One region of the Streptococcus cristatus AS 1.3089 genome, then DNA from elsewhere that is predicted to be linked to it. Evidence: riboswitches for the same ligand, from Rfam matches in the RefSeq annotation. Region 1 holds a riboswitch; the other holds the start of a gene.
What was found. Region 1 has a riboswitch for preQ1 ahead of I872_RS02075 (QueT transporter family protein). Riboswitches for the same ligand answer to the same signal wherever they lie in the genome.
Positions count from the first base shown of each region.

Region 2: linked by a shared signal. The riboswitch ahead of I872_RS03760 (nucleoside hydrolase) and the one ahead of I872_RS02075 (QueT transporter family protein) in region 1 are both predicted to bind preQ1.

Region 1 is NC_021175.1:410,447-418,542, forward strand. It holds gene I872_RS02050 (hypothetical protein) at 1-629, shown strand, start outside; gene I872_RS02055 (hypothetical protein) at 750-1,574, shown strand; gene I872_RS02060 (MarR family winged helix-turn-helix transcriptional regulator) at 1,991-2,440, shown strand; gene I872_RS02065 (B3/B4 domain-containing protein) at 2,449-3,156, shown strand; gene I872_RS02070 (GtrA family protein) at 3,228-3,668, opposite strand; PreQ1 riboswitch class II at 3,697-3,819, shown strand; gene I872_RS02075 (QueT transporter family protein) at 3,817-4,332, shown strand; gene ligA (NAD-dependent DNA ligase LigA) at 4,439-6,397, shown strand; gene I872_RS02085 (diacylglycerol kinase family lipid kinase) at 6,406-7,365, shown strand; gene pulA (type I pullulanase) at 7,380-8,096, shown strand, end outside.
Region 2 is NC_021175.1:778,290-786,385, reverse strand. It holds gene I872_RS03775 (YvcK family protein) at 1-933, opposite strand, end outside; gene rapZ (RNase adapter RapZ) at 930-1,820, opposite strand; gene I872_RS03765 (RidA family protein) at 1,889-2,269, opposite strand; PreQ1 riboswitch class I at 2,403-2,447, shown strand; gene I872_RS03760 (nucleoside hydrolase) at 2,569-3,546, shown strand; gene I872_RS03755 (LytS/YhcK type 5TM receptor domain-containing protein) at 3,551-4,117, shown strand; gene I872_RS03750 (aspartate carbamoyltransferase catalytic subunit) at 4,263-5,180, opposite strand; gene I872_RS03745 (uracil-xanthine permease family protein) at 5,237-6,517, opposite strand; gene pyrR (bifunctional pyr operon transcriptional regulator/uracil phosphoribosyltransferase PyrR) at 6,514-7,041, opposite strand; gene I872_RS03735 (Pr6Pr family membrane protein) at 7,477-8,096, opposite strand, start outside.

The sequences.
Region 1 (8,096 bases):
ATCAACCAGTCGAGTTATCATTTGATGTGTATGATCTCAACCATTTAGAGAACCCACCAAAGACGATTGATGTAGTCAAACTGGTTCAAAGCTATGATGAAAGTTATAAGTTAGACTTTCAGGCAAGAAGAGGCTATACTGATGGGGGAAAGGATTATATCGTTCTTTCTTTAGTGAATAAGGAGAATAAGGAAGATAAGAAGGAGGTTGCTTTGGATGTGGATTCTGAACAGATAGTGCCAGCTCTACCTACAGATAAAACAGATTCCAAACGATCTGCCTTCTCTTTTACTTATACTAATTTGGATGATATAGCCACTGAATACGGCTTCATACCCACTTACGATTTAGCCTACAGTAATGATTCAAAAGTGAGAGAAGATACTAATATAAACTTTATTAGGGACTACCCCGAATATTATAAGGCTATGGAGGGAGCCGCTAATATAGTAGTAAGAAAAGGAGCCTATTATGATCCGGAAGCTATTTTCCAAGATATGCGGCATTGGTTTGCGCCGGTCGGTCAGGATAAGCTAGATGTTGTTGGGATAGATCCTAAAACAAAGGAAGAGACTCCGCTCAACAGTTTCCAAGAGTATCAGGAATGGTATGAGAAACACGTAAAATAGATTTGGAAGGACTCCACCAGGGCTTGGAGACTGTCAAAAGTGTGGGCAAGAATGTTTCTGATTTTTTCCATGGTGGTCTGAAAGCAGCCTCATCCTTGTTTGGATAATAGGAGAAAATAAATGGATAAGATACAAAAAGATATTAATGATGCACTTGAAACAGCACGAAGATTAAGCTTAGTAAAGGCGATTTTTGGACTATCTCTATATTCTCTTATGGTTATGATTGGTACGTCTTTACCGATAAGTTTATTTCGAATGGCTAGTGAAGCTGGGTATGACCCAGCTATTCCACTGACCTCAATGGTTACACAGCTAACATCAGTGGAAAAAGGGCTCATTCCCCCAGATAGTTTCTTTGGCTTTCTATTTTTTCTTTGTTGCGGTCATTTTACTTGTTTTTATATTATTTCTAAAAGAAATCGCATTAAAGCCTATTTAATGACTCAGATTTTTCAATTGTTTTTGCTCGTAATTACATATTATAGTTGGTTTGTAGCCATCTTGTATTTAATCCCTCTAGTAGCAGTTCGTATCGTTTACTGGATTGGGTTTGTCTTATCACTGATTTACCTTATCTATATCCTTGTTACAAAGCAACGCGCTAGAAAGGATTATTTCTCCTCAGAATATTATAAAAATTTTTTGAATGTGATTTTATTCTTATGGTTGTTGATGTATGGAATCAACCTCTTTACTCACGGGCTTAATCATTTCCTAGCGTATCTCTTGCTTGCTTTATTACCTATTGCACCTATTTTACTAGGACTATTTTTGGTATCATTTTTCAAGTCCAATGTAGTAACGCTAGAGAACTTGAATGCAGTCAATAAAAACCAAGAGAAATACCGTGAGGAATATGGTTATACCATCGAAGAATGGTATGGGAAAAAGTCAAAAATGTATAAGGAATATATTAAGAAGCAACGAGGCATTAGTAAATAACTATCTATCCCAAGCTTTCCACCTGAGTTGCCTTCAGGTGGTTTTTCTATGCTCTTCTCATGCCGATTTGATATTGTAGTATTACATGATGTGAGCAATAAGGCTGCGCTAATGGATTTTAAAGGTGAAGACTATACTCGAGAGAATCTAGCTAGCGATTGTACTGACCTTTATCAAATATATCAAGAGGTTGCTTAACAAGCAATCAGCTAGCCTTCCCAGTATCTATTTCTAACAAAAATTGAGGCTAAGACCTTTTCCTAGCCTCTTTTTTGATGGTGTAGATAAGGGAAAGGCAGAAAGACTTCTGTGCGGAGGTTTAGTTTTATATAGAATTTTTCTAAGATAAGTATTTCTAAAGATTTTTATTGCATTTGCAATAAAAATCTGCTATAATATCTTCAGAAGGAGGAGGTATGTCAATTTTACGTGAGATTGGAATCATTGCTCGGGCTTTGGATTCCATCGCTAATATTGAGTTTCGTGACATAGATTTGGCGCGGGGGCAGTATCTCTATCTGGTGCGGATTGCGGAGAATCCTGGGATTATCCAGGAGGAGCTGTCAGACTTGCTCAAGGTAGATCGCTCGACGGTGGCTCGATCGGTCAAGAAGCTAGAAAGTAAAGGTTTATTGGAACAGCGGCCAGCAGCCAATAACCGCAAGAACAAGGAATGGTTCGTTACCGAGAAGGGGGCAGCCCTCTATCCTTTTATCCTAGCGGAAAACGAATATTCGGAGCAGGTTTCGTTGGAAAATTTTTCAGAAAACGAGCGGAAAGAGTTAGAGAAGTTACTGGTTCGCGTCCGAGAGAATATTACCAAGGACTGGGAGCTGGTCAAAAAAGGTCAGAAAAGAAATTATTGAGGTAGTACATGAAAATTGCAGTTGAAAATGAGTTTTGGGCTTTGTTTCCAGAAGCTCAGATTAGTGTTTTAGTGGTCAAGGGACTGGATAATAGAGTGGATGAAAGTAAGGATCCTTATTTCAAATCCCTGCTGGATAAGGGAGCCAAGCGAGCAGCAGACTTTATTCCAGATGAGAACTTCACTCAGAACGATGTCATTCAGGAGTGGCGGCAGGCTTTCAGCCAATTCAAGACCAAAAAAGGAGCGCGCTCCTCTATCGAAGCCCTGCTCAAGCGGGTCAGTCAAGGACGGGAATTCAACCCAATCAATCCTTTAGTAGATATTTATAATAGCGTTTCCCTCTCTTATGCTGTTCCTTGTGGCGGTGAGGATTTGGACAAAATTGTCGGCGGTCTTTATCTAGGAAAAGCCAAGGGTGGCGAAGCATTTTTCCCACTGGGAGCTGAGACTGATGCACCAGCTTTACCTGAAGAAATCATCTACTATGATGATGAGGGAGCGGTCTGCCGTTGCCTTAACTGGCGAGAAGCGCAACGAACCATGCTGACAGAAGAGACCAAGGACGCCATCTTGGTTATCGAGGCCATCAATGGAGAGCAGGCGGCGCGTGCCCAAGCAGCTATGACGGAACTTCAGACTCTGATTGAGGACTATTTTGGGGTTAAGGGTGATATTACCCACCTGACAGCTGAAAATCCAAGCTTGGAAGTCTAAAAATAAAAATATCTGGATCAGAAATATCTGGTCCAGATGTTTTTGTTTGGGGGAAATAGGCTGCTCTATTCTTATCTTGCCTTATTTTTAAAGACAAAAATCTTGCTGAAGACGTAGTTGAGAACGATAATCAGCACTTGAGCAATTAAAGTTTCAATGGTGTTGACCATCTTAATATCGTTGTGGACGAATTGACCGATAATCTGCGGGAAGCTAGTGACAAAGATAAAAGTCAATAGTAAATTTAAGCCCATAGTAGCAAGGCGGGCTGTGAAAAATTTGACCAGTCGTACTGGCCAGCCCTGTCTCTTTTGCTTGAAAACGATGGTATCGTTGGTCACAAAGGCAAAGAGAATTCCCAGAATATCACCAATTATCGTAGCCAGTAGTTCCTTGCCCGTTAATTCATAGCAGAGCATCCGACTGACAACGGATACGACAGTTGTGGCCACACCAAAGAAGAGGTAGGATAGGACTTCATTGTCAAAGAATTTTTTAATCAAAGTTTTCATAAGCATAGTCTATCACATTTCTAGGATTTATGCTATACTAGTGAGGTTGTCGATTTGAAGGAGATAGCTTTTCCGTCTAAGGCAACCCTTGGCGCTTAACTTCTTTCGCCAAGCATATTACACGCGCTCATGCGCTAAAGGAGAAAACATGAAACAAGAAAACTTATCAGTTCGTGATTTGACACACATTGCCATTGTTGCTGCTATTTATGTAGCCCTAACCGTCACGCCTCCCTTAAATGCGATTAGTTACGGTGCTTACCAGTTCAGAATTTCTGAAATGATGAACTTTATGGCCTTTTACAATCGTAAATATATTCTGGGAGTGACCATTGGCTGTATGATTGCCAATCTCTATAGCTTTGGAATCGTTGATGTCTTTGTCGGCGGTTGGTCAACTTTAGTCTTCCTATCATTAGGTGTCTACCTCTTTAGTCGCTATAAGAATCAATACCTGATCAAAGATTTGATTCGTTTGGATCACTTCTATTTTGCGATTTTCTTTTCTATTTCGATGGTGACGATCGCTGCAGAGTTGTATTTCTTACAAGGCTTGCCTTTCTTATTGACTTGGTTCACAGCAGGCATTGGAGAATTTGCTTCCTTGATAGTTGGAGCTATGATTATTAACCTTATTGCTAGACAACTTGATTTGACAAGATAAGACAGGCAGAGAGCGGCATTTCCGCTCTTTTTATGTACTTTTGCTTTTTAGGAATAATTGGAAACAAATAGAGGAAGATTTTGTATATTTATGATAAAATAGAAGTATGAAAGAAAGAATGTCAGAATTAGTAAAATTGCTCAACCGATATGCTCATGAATACTATACGGCAGACAGGCCAAGCGTATCGGACAGCGAGTATGACAGACTCTATCGCGAGTTAGTGGAGTTAGAAGAAAAGTACCCAGCTGATATCCTGCCTGATAGCCCGGCCCATCGGGTGGGTGGGAAGATTTTAGAAGGATTTGAAAAATATCCGCACCAGTATCCTCTCTTTAGTTTGCAGGATGCTTTTTCACGTGAAGAATTAATGGCTTTTGATCAACGAATCCGCAAGGAATTTCCTCAGGTTTCCTATATTTGTGAACTCAAGATTGATGGGCTTTCTATTTCCCTGACCTATGAAAAGGGAATCTTGGTAGCAGGAGCGACTCGGGGGGATGGCTCTGTTGGTGAAAACATCACGGAAAATCTCAAGCGGGTTAAGGATATTCCTCTGACCTTGAAAGAACCGCTAGACATTACGGTTCGCGGAGAGTGTTACATGCCCAAGGCTTCCTTTGATGCGGTCAATCAACTGCGTCAGGAGAACGGTGAGCCTGAATTTGCCAATCCTCGCAATGCGGCAGCAGGAACCCTGCGACAGTTAGATACAGCAGTTGTGGTCAAGCGCAATCTAGCAACCTTCCTCTACCAAGAAGCCAGTCCGACTCAGGCTGGCAGCCAAGAAGCAGTTTTGAATAAGCTAGCGGCTTTGGGATTCTCAGTCAATCCGATTCATTTTCTAGCGGATTCGATTGATGGCGTTTGGGAATTTATCGAAAAGATTGCTCAGGAGCGGGACAGTCTTCCTTATGAGATTGACGGTATCGTTATCAAGGTCAATGATTTGGCGGTGCAAGAGGAGCTTGGCTTTACTGTCAAGGCACCCAAGTGGGCCATTGCTTATAAGTTTCCAGCTGAGGAAAAGGAAGCCCAGCTTCTGTCTGTTGACTGGACAGTTGGTCGGACGGGAGTTGTGACTCCAACGGCGAACTTGACGCCAGTTCAGCTGGCGGGGACGACTGTTAGCCGAGCAACCTTGCACAATGTGGATTATATTGCAGAGAAGGATATTCGTCAGAAAGACACAGTTATCGTCTATAAAGCGGGAGATATTATTCCTGCTGTCTTGCGCGTGGTAGAATCCAAGCGGGTCTCAGAAGAGGCTTTGGAAATACCAAGTCACTGTCCGAGCTGTGAGAGCGAGCTGGTGCATTTCGAGGACGAAGTGGCTCTGCGCTGCATCAACCCGCTTTGTCCAGCTCAGATCAAGGAAGGATTGATCCACTTTGCCAGCCGAGATGCCATGAATATTACTGGCCTTGGTCCAGCAGTGGTCGAAAAGGTCTTTGATAAGGACTTGGTCAAGGATGTGGCTGGAATTTACCGACTTTCTGTAGAAGATTTGCTGACCTTGGACGGCTTTAAGGAAAAATCAGCGAATAAATTGTATACTGCCATTCAAGCTTCCAAGGAAAACTCAGCAGAGAAATTGCTCTTTGGTTTGGGAATCCGTCACGTGGGAAGCAAGGCTAGTCGGATTTTGATGGAGAAATTCCACGATATGATCAAGCTGTCTCAGGCCAGTCAAGAGGAAATTTCTTCTATTGACAGCTTGGGTACGGTTATCGCGCAGAGTCTGCATTCTTACTTTGAGCAGGAAGGCAGTCAGCTTCTCCTACGGGAATTGCAAGAAGCTGGCGTCAACCTAGACTATCTGGGGGAGAAAGTGGCAGCTGATGCCGCTCTCGCTGGCAAAACAGTCGTATTGACCGGAAAATTACAAAAATTAACACGGAATCAAGCTAAAGAAAAATTGCTGAGCTTGGGTGCAAATGTCGCTGGAAGTGTGTCTAAAAAGACAGATTTGGTGGTGGCAGGCAGCGACGCAGGCAGCAAATTGACCAAAGCCCAAGAACTTGGAATCGAGATTCGGGACGAGGATTGGCTAGATAGCTTGTGAGGCTGAGTATGGAAAATAAGATAAAAAAAGCAAGATTGATTTATAACCCAACTTCTGGGCAGGAAATTATCAAAAAAAATATTGCCGAAGTCTTGGATGTTTTGGAAGATGTTGGCTATGAAACCAGTGCCTACCAGACGACTCCAGAGCCTTTCTCTGCTCGGCGGGAAGCTGAAAGGGCAGCCAAGGCAGGTTTTGATTTGGTCATAGCAGCTGGTGGAGATGGGACTATAAATGAAGTAGTAAATGGGGTTGCGGGCCTAGATGTGCGCCCCAAGCTGGCTTTCATCCCAACCGGTACAACCAATGATTATGCGCGTGCCTTGAAAATTCCGATGGGAGATCCAGTAGCTGCAGCTCGGATTATCGAGAAAAATCAGACGATTCAGATGGATATCGGTCGGGCTTATGGCAGCAAATACTTTATCAACATTGCGGCGGCGGGCACTCTGACAGAGCTGACTTACAGTGTCCCTAGTGAGGTCAAGACCCGTCTAGGCTATCTGGCTTATGTAGCCGAAGGGGCCAAAATGCTGCCACGCTCCAAATCCCGTAAGGTACGGATTGAGCATGACCATGGTGTTTTTGAGGGCAAGATTTCGCTTGTCTTTGCAGCCTTGACCAATTCTATCGGAGGCTTTGAAAAACTAGCGCCAGATACAAAACTGGACGATGGAAATTTCACCTTGATTCTTGTAAAAACGGCTAAGTTGTTTGATATGCTTAGTCTCATCATACAGGCGATTAATGGTGGTCAACATGTGACGGATGCCAATGTTGAATATCTGAAAACCAGCAAATTGAAGCTAGAAGTATTGGATAAAAAAGCACCTTTTATGTTGAATCTGGACGGTGAGTACGGAGGAGATACACCAGTAGAATTGGAAGTTTTGCATAATCATCTGGAGTTTTTCGCCAATATAGATGAAATCGATGAGAGCGCTCTTTCCTTAGAAAAATTAGAATGAAGAGATAAATGAAAATGCTAGACTATAAGGTCATTGTCCATTACCACAATCCTAAGGGAGATTACTTTTCTTATGATTTGTGGCAGTGGCAGACGGATCAGTGGGGAAAAGAAGCCCCTTTTTCTAAACTAGATTATTTTGGTATTCAGGGAGAACTATCTTTTAAAAGTTGGGAGCCCCTTAGTCAGGCTCATGTGATTGTCAAGCGTTCAGACTGGTCCAGCCAATCTTGCGACTACCACATTGACTTATTGCCAGTTCATTTGTCCACAGAGGTTTGGTTGATTGAAGGCGATCATCAGGTCTACTATTCCTTGCAAGCGGCGACGACGAGCCACCAATATTCGCGGCGACGTCCTCATAATTTTGATGTAGCTATGCGGTCGGATTATTTTGACGAATGCTGGGGCTACCAAGGTTGGCTTGGGCATCGTCTGCATGGGCAAGTAAATGAGTTTAAAGTTTGGGCTCCGACAGCCAAAAAAGTTGAATTGGTAGTTTATAAAACTTCCGATAATCAAGCAGCTGTTTATAAAGAATTCCCTATGGAAAAGGGAGAGATTTACTCGCACGATCATGCTAAAAATACAATCGGAGTTTGGTCGGTGGAAGTGCCAGAAGATTTAGCTGGCAAGGCCTACCAGTATCATGTTCATTTTGAAAACCAGCATTTTTTGACGCGCGATCCTTATACAATTGCTACCAGTCCAGATGGCAAGCGCTCAGCTATT
Region 2 (8,096 bases), 370 kb from region 1:
CTCTCCGTCATGGAAAGCTCCGCCATTTTCCAAACGAAGAAAATTCGAGGAAATGACTCGTGGAACTTGCTCCTGCAGCCCTCGAAAATTATGATCAACCTGAACTAAATATTCATCAAATTTATTGCTATTCATATACTCGCGCGGGACCGGTTCTATATTGACCAAGACAGTATCAATGAACTTTTTGCCCAGATGACGATGCAAGACTTGAACATGGTCGCTGTCTGAAAAGTGCTCGGTTTCGCCGCGTTGAGTCATAATGTTGCAGACATAGGCCACTTCTGCCTTGGTCTCTAAGAGGGCTTGACCAATTTCCTCAATCACGAGATTTGGCAAGATGGAGGTGAAAAGGGAACCCGGCCCCAGTACCACCATGTCGCTATCCAAAATACTCTGGACCACCTTTCTACTGGCAACAGGCTTTTCATCATCATAGGTATTGGTCACATAGACCCGCTCAATCATACCAGCCTTACTAGCTAGATTGCTCTCACCGACAACTTCCGTTCCATCTGTAAACACAGCATGCAAAGTCAGCGGAGTGTCGCTTGAGGGGTAGATTTTACCTGTTGTATGGAAAAACTTGGTCAGAAGCTGCATGGCGTTATAGGTAGAGCCCTGCATTTCGGAAATGCCTGCAATAATCAGGTTCCCCAGAGGATGACCTGCCAAAACACCGTCTCCTTCGGCAAAGCGATACTGGAAGACCTTCTCATAAAACTTTGGCATGTCAGACATGGCTACTAAAACATTTCGCAAATCACCCGGAGGAGTCAGCTGTTGGATATTTTTCCGCAGCTCTCCAGAACTGCCGCCGTCATCTGCTACTGTGACAATGGCTGTGATTTCCACTTCTTTTTTCCGCAGACTGTCCAAGATAACTGAGATTCCTGTGCCGCCACCAATGACTGTGATTCTTGGTTTTCTCATGAGCGGTTCACCGTTTCCTTCCGACGATTTTTGTCGCGATGGCTGGCATTGACTGGCCAGTTTTTTGCTAAATCATCCGCCAAACGTTGCGCAAAGGCTACGCTACGGTGCTGTCCGCCCGTGCAGCCGACCGCGATGGTCAGTACGGACTTGCCTTCCTTTTGATAGCCCGGCAAAATCGGCTCAATCAGACCCAGTAAATGCTGGTAAAATTCTTCAGACTCCGCATGGTTCATGACATAGTCAAAGACATCCTTGTCCAATCCTGTTTGATTACGCAGCTCAGGTTTATAGTAGGGATTTGGCAGGAAACGCACATCAAAGACCAAGTCTGCATCCAGAGGCAAGCCGTATTTGAAACCAAAACTCATAACCTCAATGCGGAAACTGTGCATTTCATCTTGATTGGAAAACTGTTCAGAAATCGTTTTTCTAAGCTCCCGTGGCGTCAAATCCGTTGTATCAACGACATTTTGACTGAGGTTCTTCAGAGGCGCCAAGAGTTCACGCTCCAGCTTTATTCCATCTAAAATCCGCCCGTCAGCTGCCAAGGGATGACTTCGTCGGGTTTCTTTATAGCGAGCCACCAATTCCTTATCAGCCGCATCCAAAAATAGAATTTTAAAATCAATTTCCGTACTTCTTTCCAGCTCATCCAGAATATCCTGAATCTCCAAAAAGAAGGAACGACTCCGCATATCAACAACCAGAGCCAGTTTGTCATTGTCAGTGGTTCCTTCGACCAGCTGCAAAAACTTTGGTACTAGAGTCGGTGGCATATTATCAATGGTAAAATAGCCCAAATCCTCAAAAGACTGGATAGCAACTGTCTTTCCAGCACCGCTCATTCCTGTCACAATCACTAATTGAATCTTGTGTTCAGCCATTCTTTCTCCCTTCGTCTAACATTTTATTTCTAAAAAGGGATGGGAAACTTCCCAGCCCCAAGCATTTATTACACAATCTCGGCAATGACTTCAATTTCGATTTTAACATCACGAGGTAAGCGAGCCACTTCTACTGCCGAACGAGCTGGAAACTCGCTCTTAAAGGCTGTTTTGTAGACTTCATTAAATGGAACAAAATCATTGATATCACTTAGGAAGCAGGTTGCCTTGACCACATGGTCAAAATCTGTTCCAGCTGCTTCTAAAATGGCTCCTACATTTTTCAAAACCTGCTGAGTCTGCTCTTCAATCGTTGCACCTACAATTTCTCCTGTCTCTGGTGACAAAGGAATCTGACCACTTGCAAATAAAAGGTTGCCAACGATTTTTCCTTGGACGTATGGTCCGATTGCTGCTGGTGCTTTATCTGTTTGTACTATTTTTGCCATTGTATTCTCCTCATTTCTTTTATCTTACTTATTATATCATAAAGTCAAAAGACTGACTATTCTTGTCCCCCTTCCCATTGACTTTTAGGCGATTTTTCATTATGATAGTAAATGCATAATTCAAAACACTTGTTTTGGACTGGTTCGCAAACTTCCCAGTATAAAAAACTAAGTACCCTTATATTCTAAAGTAATGTAATTGCGCATAGTTTTTTCTGGTGTCCTGCCGCTTTGGCAGAACTAACTGAGAGGTTGAGACGGAGGTTTCAGCCTTATTTTATTTCTCAAAAGGAGGACCTATGAAAAGAAAAGTTATTATTGACTGCGATCCTGGCATAGACGACAGCCTAGCCCTGCTCTATGCCCTGCAACACCCTGACTTAGAGGTCATGGCTTTGACCATAGTTGCTGGAAATGTCCCAGTGGAACTTGGTCTTGAAAATGCCTTTAAAATCCTAGAAAGGCTGAATCGGCTAGATATTCCAGTTTATGTAGGAGCCGACAAGCCATTGGTTCGTGACTTCGTCTCTGCTCAGGACACCCACGGCATGGATGGATTGGGGGAAAGCGGGATAACAAGAAGCAGTTCCACCCAAGCCCAGCCACAAGCTGCTTATGACTTTCTGGCAGACTACTTCCAAACCAATAAGAATACTTCTATCATCGCACTAGGACCTTTGACCAATATTGCCTTGGCTCTTAGGAAAAATCCTAACCTTGGGCAACATCTAGACCGATTTGTCAGCATGGGAGGCAGCTACAAATCGCATGGCAACTGCTCACCCGTAGCGGAGTACAACTACTGGTGCGATCCACATGCAGCCCAAGAAACCTACGAAAAACTTGAAAAAAAGATTGAAATGGTCGGTCTAGATGTCACTCGAAAGATTGTCTTGACGCCTAATCTATTGGAATATATGCGTTTTATCAATCCTGAAGTCGCTGACTTTGTCGGAAAAATCACTCGTTTTTACTGGGATTTTCATTGGGAGTATGAGCATATCATCGGCTGTGTCATCAACGATCCGTTGGCTGTTGCCCATTTCCTGCATGAAGACCTTTGTCAAGGCTTTGACTCCTTCGTAGACCTCGCAACGGAAGGCATTGCCGTGGGACAAACGCTAGTTGATGCCTATAATTTTTATGGTAAGGAAGTCAATGCCAAGGTACTGACCCAAGTAAACACCCACCTCTTCTTTCAGGATTTTCTCTCCGTGATACTCAACATTTCAAAGGAAATCATCTGCCAAGATATAGAAACTTTAAATTTAGGATAAGATTATGAAAAAAACATCACCATTTACCATTACATTTACAGCTATCTGCATCGCTCTAAACTATGTTGGTGCCAACATCGCACTTTTTCTAAAACTTCCTGTTTATTTGGATACGTTTGGAACGATATTAGCCAGCCTTGTTTTAGGACCTATTTTCGGAGTAGGAACTGCGGTTGCCAGTGCTCTTATTAGCGCTTTTACAACAGACATTTCTGCTATTTATTTCTCTCCAGTAGCCATTCTTTTGGCTCTGCTCGTCTCAGTCTTTTTCACTTCTGATTCAAAACCAAGACTAAATCTTCTCTGGAAAACATTTCTAGTTTCCCTGCCAGCTACTGCTTTGGCCTCTCTGATTACCGTCATTGTCTTCAAAGGAATTACCCCAAGCGGCTCTAGTATTATCGTTCAGGGTTTACACGGTTTAGGCTTAGATTTGGTCACCAGCACCATCATCGTCCAAGCTCTAACCGACTATGCAGACCGACTCATCGTTATTGGGGTCAGTCTCGTCTTCATCCCACAACTCAAAAAAGTCATCCCAAGAATCTTTGCAAAATCCAGCAATGCATAAATCAAAAGAACTACTCAGAAAATATAATTTCGAGTAGTTCTTTTGATTTTAACATTTGTTTTTTATAAGTCTTTAAGATTAAGTTTAAAAAAGGAATAGGCAGACCCTTCTAGAGTCCAATCCTACTCCCAAGCTACATTTGAGATTAATTTCGTCCTTTGAGAACAGCCTCAATGATAGCCATTCTGACAAAGACGCCATTTGTCATTTGTTCTACAATCCGAGATTTTGGAGCTTCAACCAAATGGTCCGCAATTTCTACATCGCGATTGACAGGCGCTGGGTGCATCAGGATAGCGGTATCCTTCATACGATCATAGCGCTCTTGCGTCAACCCATGAAGTTTATGATAATTTTCCTTAGAGAAAATAGAGTTGTAGTCATGGCGCTCATGCTGCACACGAAGGAACATCATCACGTCCACTTGGTCAATCACTTCATCAATGGTTACGAACTTACCATAATCAGCAAATTCCGCACTTCTCCACTCATCTGGACCAGCAAAGAAGAGCTCAGCGCCAAGACGTTTCAAGATTTGCATATTAGACTTGGCTACACGTGAGTGATCAAGGTCACCAGCGATAGCTACTTTCAAACCATCGAAATGACCGAATTCTTGGTAAATTGTCATCAAGTCAAGTAAACTTTGGCTTGGGTGCTGACCAGAACCATCACCACCATTTACGATGGAAGTTGTAATCGTTGGGCTCTCGACCAATTCTTTATAGTAGTCCACCTCGGGGTGACGGATAACACAGACATCAACACCGAGAGCTGACATAGTCAAAATCGTGTCATACAAGGTTTCTCCCTTATTGACTGAGCTTGTCTTGACATCAAAGTCAAGCAGGTCACACCCAAGTTTTAATTCAGCTACTTCAAAAGCCTTGTGAGTCCGAGTCGAAGGTTCAAAGAAAAGATTCGAAATGATATGCTGCTCATCATACTGGACCTTTGCGCCGTTTTTAAATTCAATTCCACGCTTGATCAAAGCCATTACTTCTTCGTTCGTAAGGTGTTCCATAGATACAAGATTTTTAAGTGCGATTTGATTTGATGACATGATGTTATACTCCTTTTATATTAAAAACTTTGGACAAATGTAGCAATCTCGTCAGCCTAATTTTTAGGTTCTGGCAGGATGAGGTAGAGAGCAATTCCCAGAACAGTTGATAGAGCAACCCCTGAAATTTGCAAACCTGATAGTTGCAGGGTCAGACCACCGATACCAGATACCAGAATGACACTGGCAATCAGCAGGTTCTTTTTGTTGTCAAAATTGGTTTGCGCTTCAATCAGAATTTTCAAACCGCTGGAAGCAATTACTCCGAAGAGGGCGATGGAAATGCCTCCCAAAACTGGACTTGGAATCGATTGGAGCAGGGCAGACACTTTTCCGACAAAACTCATGATAATCGCCAATACAGCAGCACCAGCAATTACATAAACACTGTAGATTTTATTGAGCGCCATCACCCCGATATTTTCACCGTAGCTAGTCACTGGCGGAGCACCAAAGATACCCGCGATAACCTGTGCCAGACCATCTCCAGCTAAAGTCTTATCCAAACCAGGCTCTTTAAAGAAATCTTTGCCTGTTAAGCTGTTCAGTACCATTACATGCCCAAAGTGCTCTGTCATCGTTACAAAGGCAATCGGTGCCATTGTTAGGATTGCACTTGGATACAATTTAAAATCATAATCTATAAACGGAAGATTCATCGGCGGAACATGGAACCAAGAAGCTTTTGTCACGTTAGCAAAAGAGATAATCTCCTGACCTGTCACTGCTCCGACGATCAGAGCGAAGATATAGCCAACAATCAAGCCCAGCAGTACCGGAATAATACCAACGATTTTCTTACCGTAGATGTTAAATAGAATGACACAGAGGAGGGTTACCATCCCGATAGCAAAGTAGGTGATATCGTAAACCTTCTGGTCTCCAACAGTCTTATACATCACATCGCCAACGGCTGTACCCGCTAGACTCAGACCAATCACCATGATGATAGGCCCTACTACTACCGGTGGCAAAATCTTATCAATCCAGGCGTTACCTGCGAATTTCACAATGAGGGCCACGATAAAGTAGACTAGACCACCCGTGATAGCACCTTGCGCAACCGCAGCAATCCCATCTGTTTTCATTAGGATTTGCATGGCAGCGATATAAGCAAAGCTGGAACCCATATAAGCGGGGATTTTGTACTTGGTCACTGTTAAGTGGGCCAGCGTTCCTAAACCACTTGAAAACAGGGCTACCGCTGGGTCAATTCCCACCAGAATCGGAACCAACACCGTTGCACCAAACATGGCGAATAAATGCTGGAATGAAAGTCCTAAGAGTAAACCAGGTTTTGGCATATCATGGACATCGTATTTAACTTCTTGACTCATCTTGTCTCCTCCTCTACGATCAGAACTCGGTCCTGACCATCTTTTTCAGTCATTTCAACAATAATCTCTTCTCGGCGGCTCGTTGGAATATTTTTGCCAACATAGTCTGCTCGAATCGGCAGCTCACGGTGCCCACGGTCCACTAGAACAGCGAGGCTGACACGTGACGGCCGCCCATGACTGACCAGATTATCAATGGCTGCACGGATGGTTCGGCCTGTATAGAGTACATCGTCGACAAGAATCACTTCGCGGTCAGTAATCTCAACTGGAATCACTGTCGTGTCTTCCTTGACCTTGATGTCGTCTCGGAAGGGCTTTGTATCCACTTCACAAACTGGAATCTCAATTTTCTCTAGCTGAGCCAGTCTTTGCTGAATCCGCTTGGCAATGAAAACCCCTCTGGTCTTAATGCCTGCCAAAACGATTTGGCTTAAATCCTTGTTGCGCTCGATGATTTCATAGGTGATCCGCGTGATGGCACGATTCATGGTGATATCATCGACAACTTCCTTTGTCTTCATCTAAACCTCCTAAAAACATTAAAAAAGCCTCCTTTTACAAGGAGACCTCAGAAAATAGAGACAGGTTGAAACAAGACGCACTTGTCACACTCTACCTATCATTTTTACTTTGCTCCTTGCCTATCTCTCTGGATAGAATTAAAGGACTATTTAATTGTTTATAACTATACCACAATTTTAATTCCATTTCAAGAAAAAAATAAACTTTTTTCATGATAAAGCGTCATCTTTTTTCAACAAAATGAGAGTGGGACAGAAATCGGTAATTCGTTAGAATTCGATTTCGTCGTCCCACCTCCGCACAGTTGAGTAGGGCTGTAAAAGCTGATGAAATCAGCGTAGTAGAGCCCACTCAACCACTGCGTTTTGCTCGACGATCCAAAGACAATTGATATGCTAGGACTTTTGTTCCACTCTCATCTTCTATATAACTATCTAAGCTTTCTGCTTCTTTGAAAATAAGATAGATTTGATTCCGTAGAAAATATAACCAAAGACTAGATAAGCCACAAAGATAATCAAGCACATCTTTATGACATAAGGCCAACCGTGCTTATAGACATTAAGGAAAAAGTAGGGAAAGGGTTTATCCTTGGCATTCGGAATATCAATTTTCAAGAAAAAACCGTTAATAAGGGCAAAAATCATGTAAATCAGTGGAACACTTGTCCAAGAAATGGGATCAAACCAACGATACTGCCGAGTTTTATCAAATACAAGAGTATCAAAGAAAAACATGAGAGGCACAATGTAATGGCAAAGGAAATTTTCCAAACGATAAAAATCTGTCGCAATCGGAGCTAGGAGCAAGTGATAGACGACGCAGGTAATCATGATACACATGGTCACGCCGCCCTTCACGCGCAACAGTTTGGGACACTCCCAGTTATTGTCCGTCCACATCCTAAAAACAAGATAGGCGGTAAATAACAGAACCAGAAGATTAGACAAGACCGTGTAGTACATCAGCATTCCCACGCCAAGTTTAGCAATTTCCAGATAGACTCCGACAAAAGCCAAAACCAGAAGAAGAAGGCGATAAGAAAGAATTATTT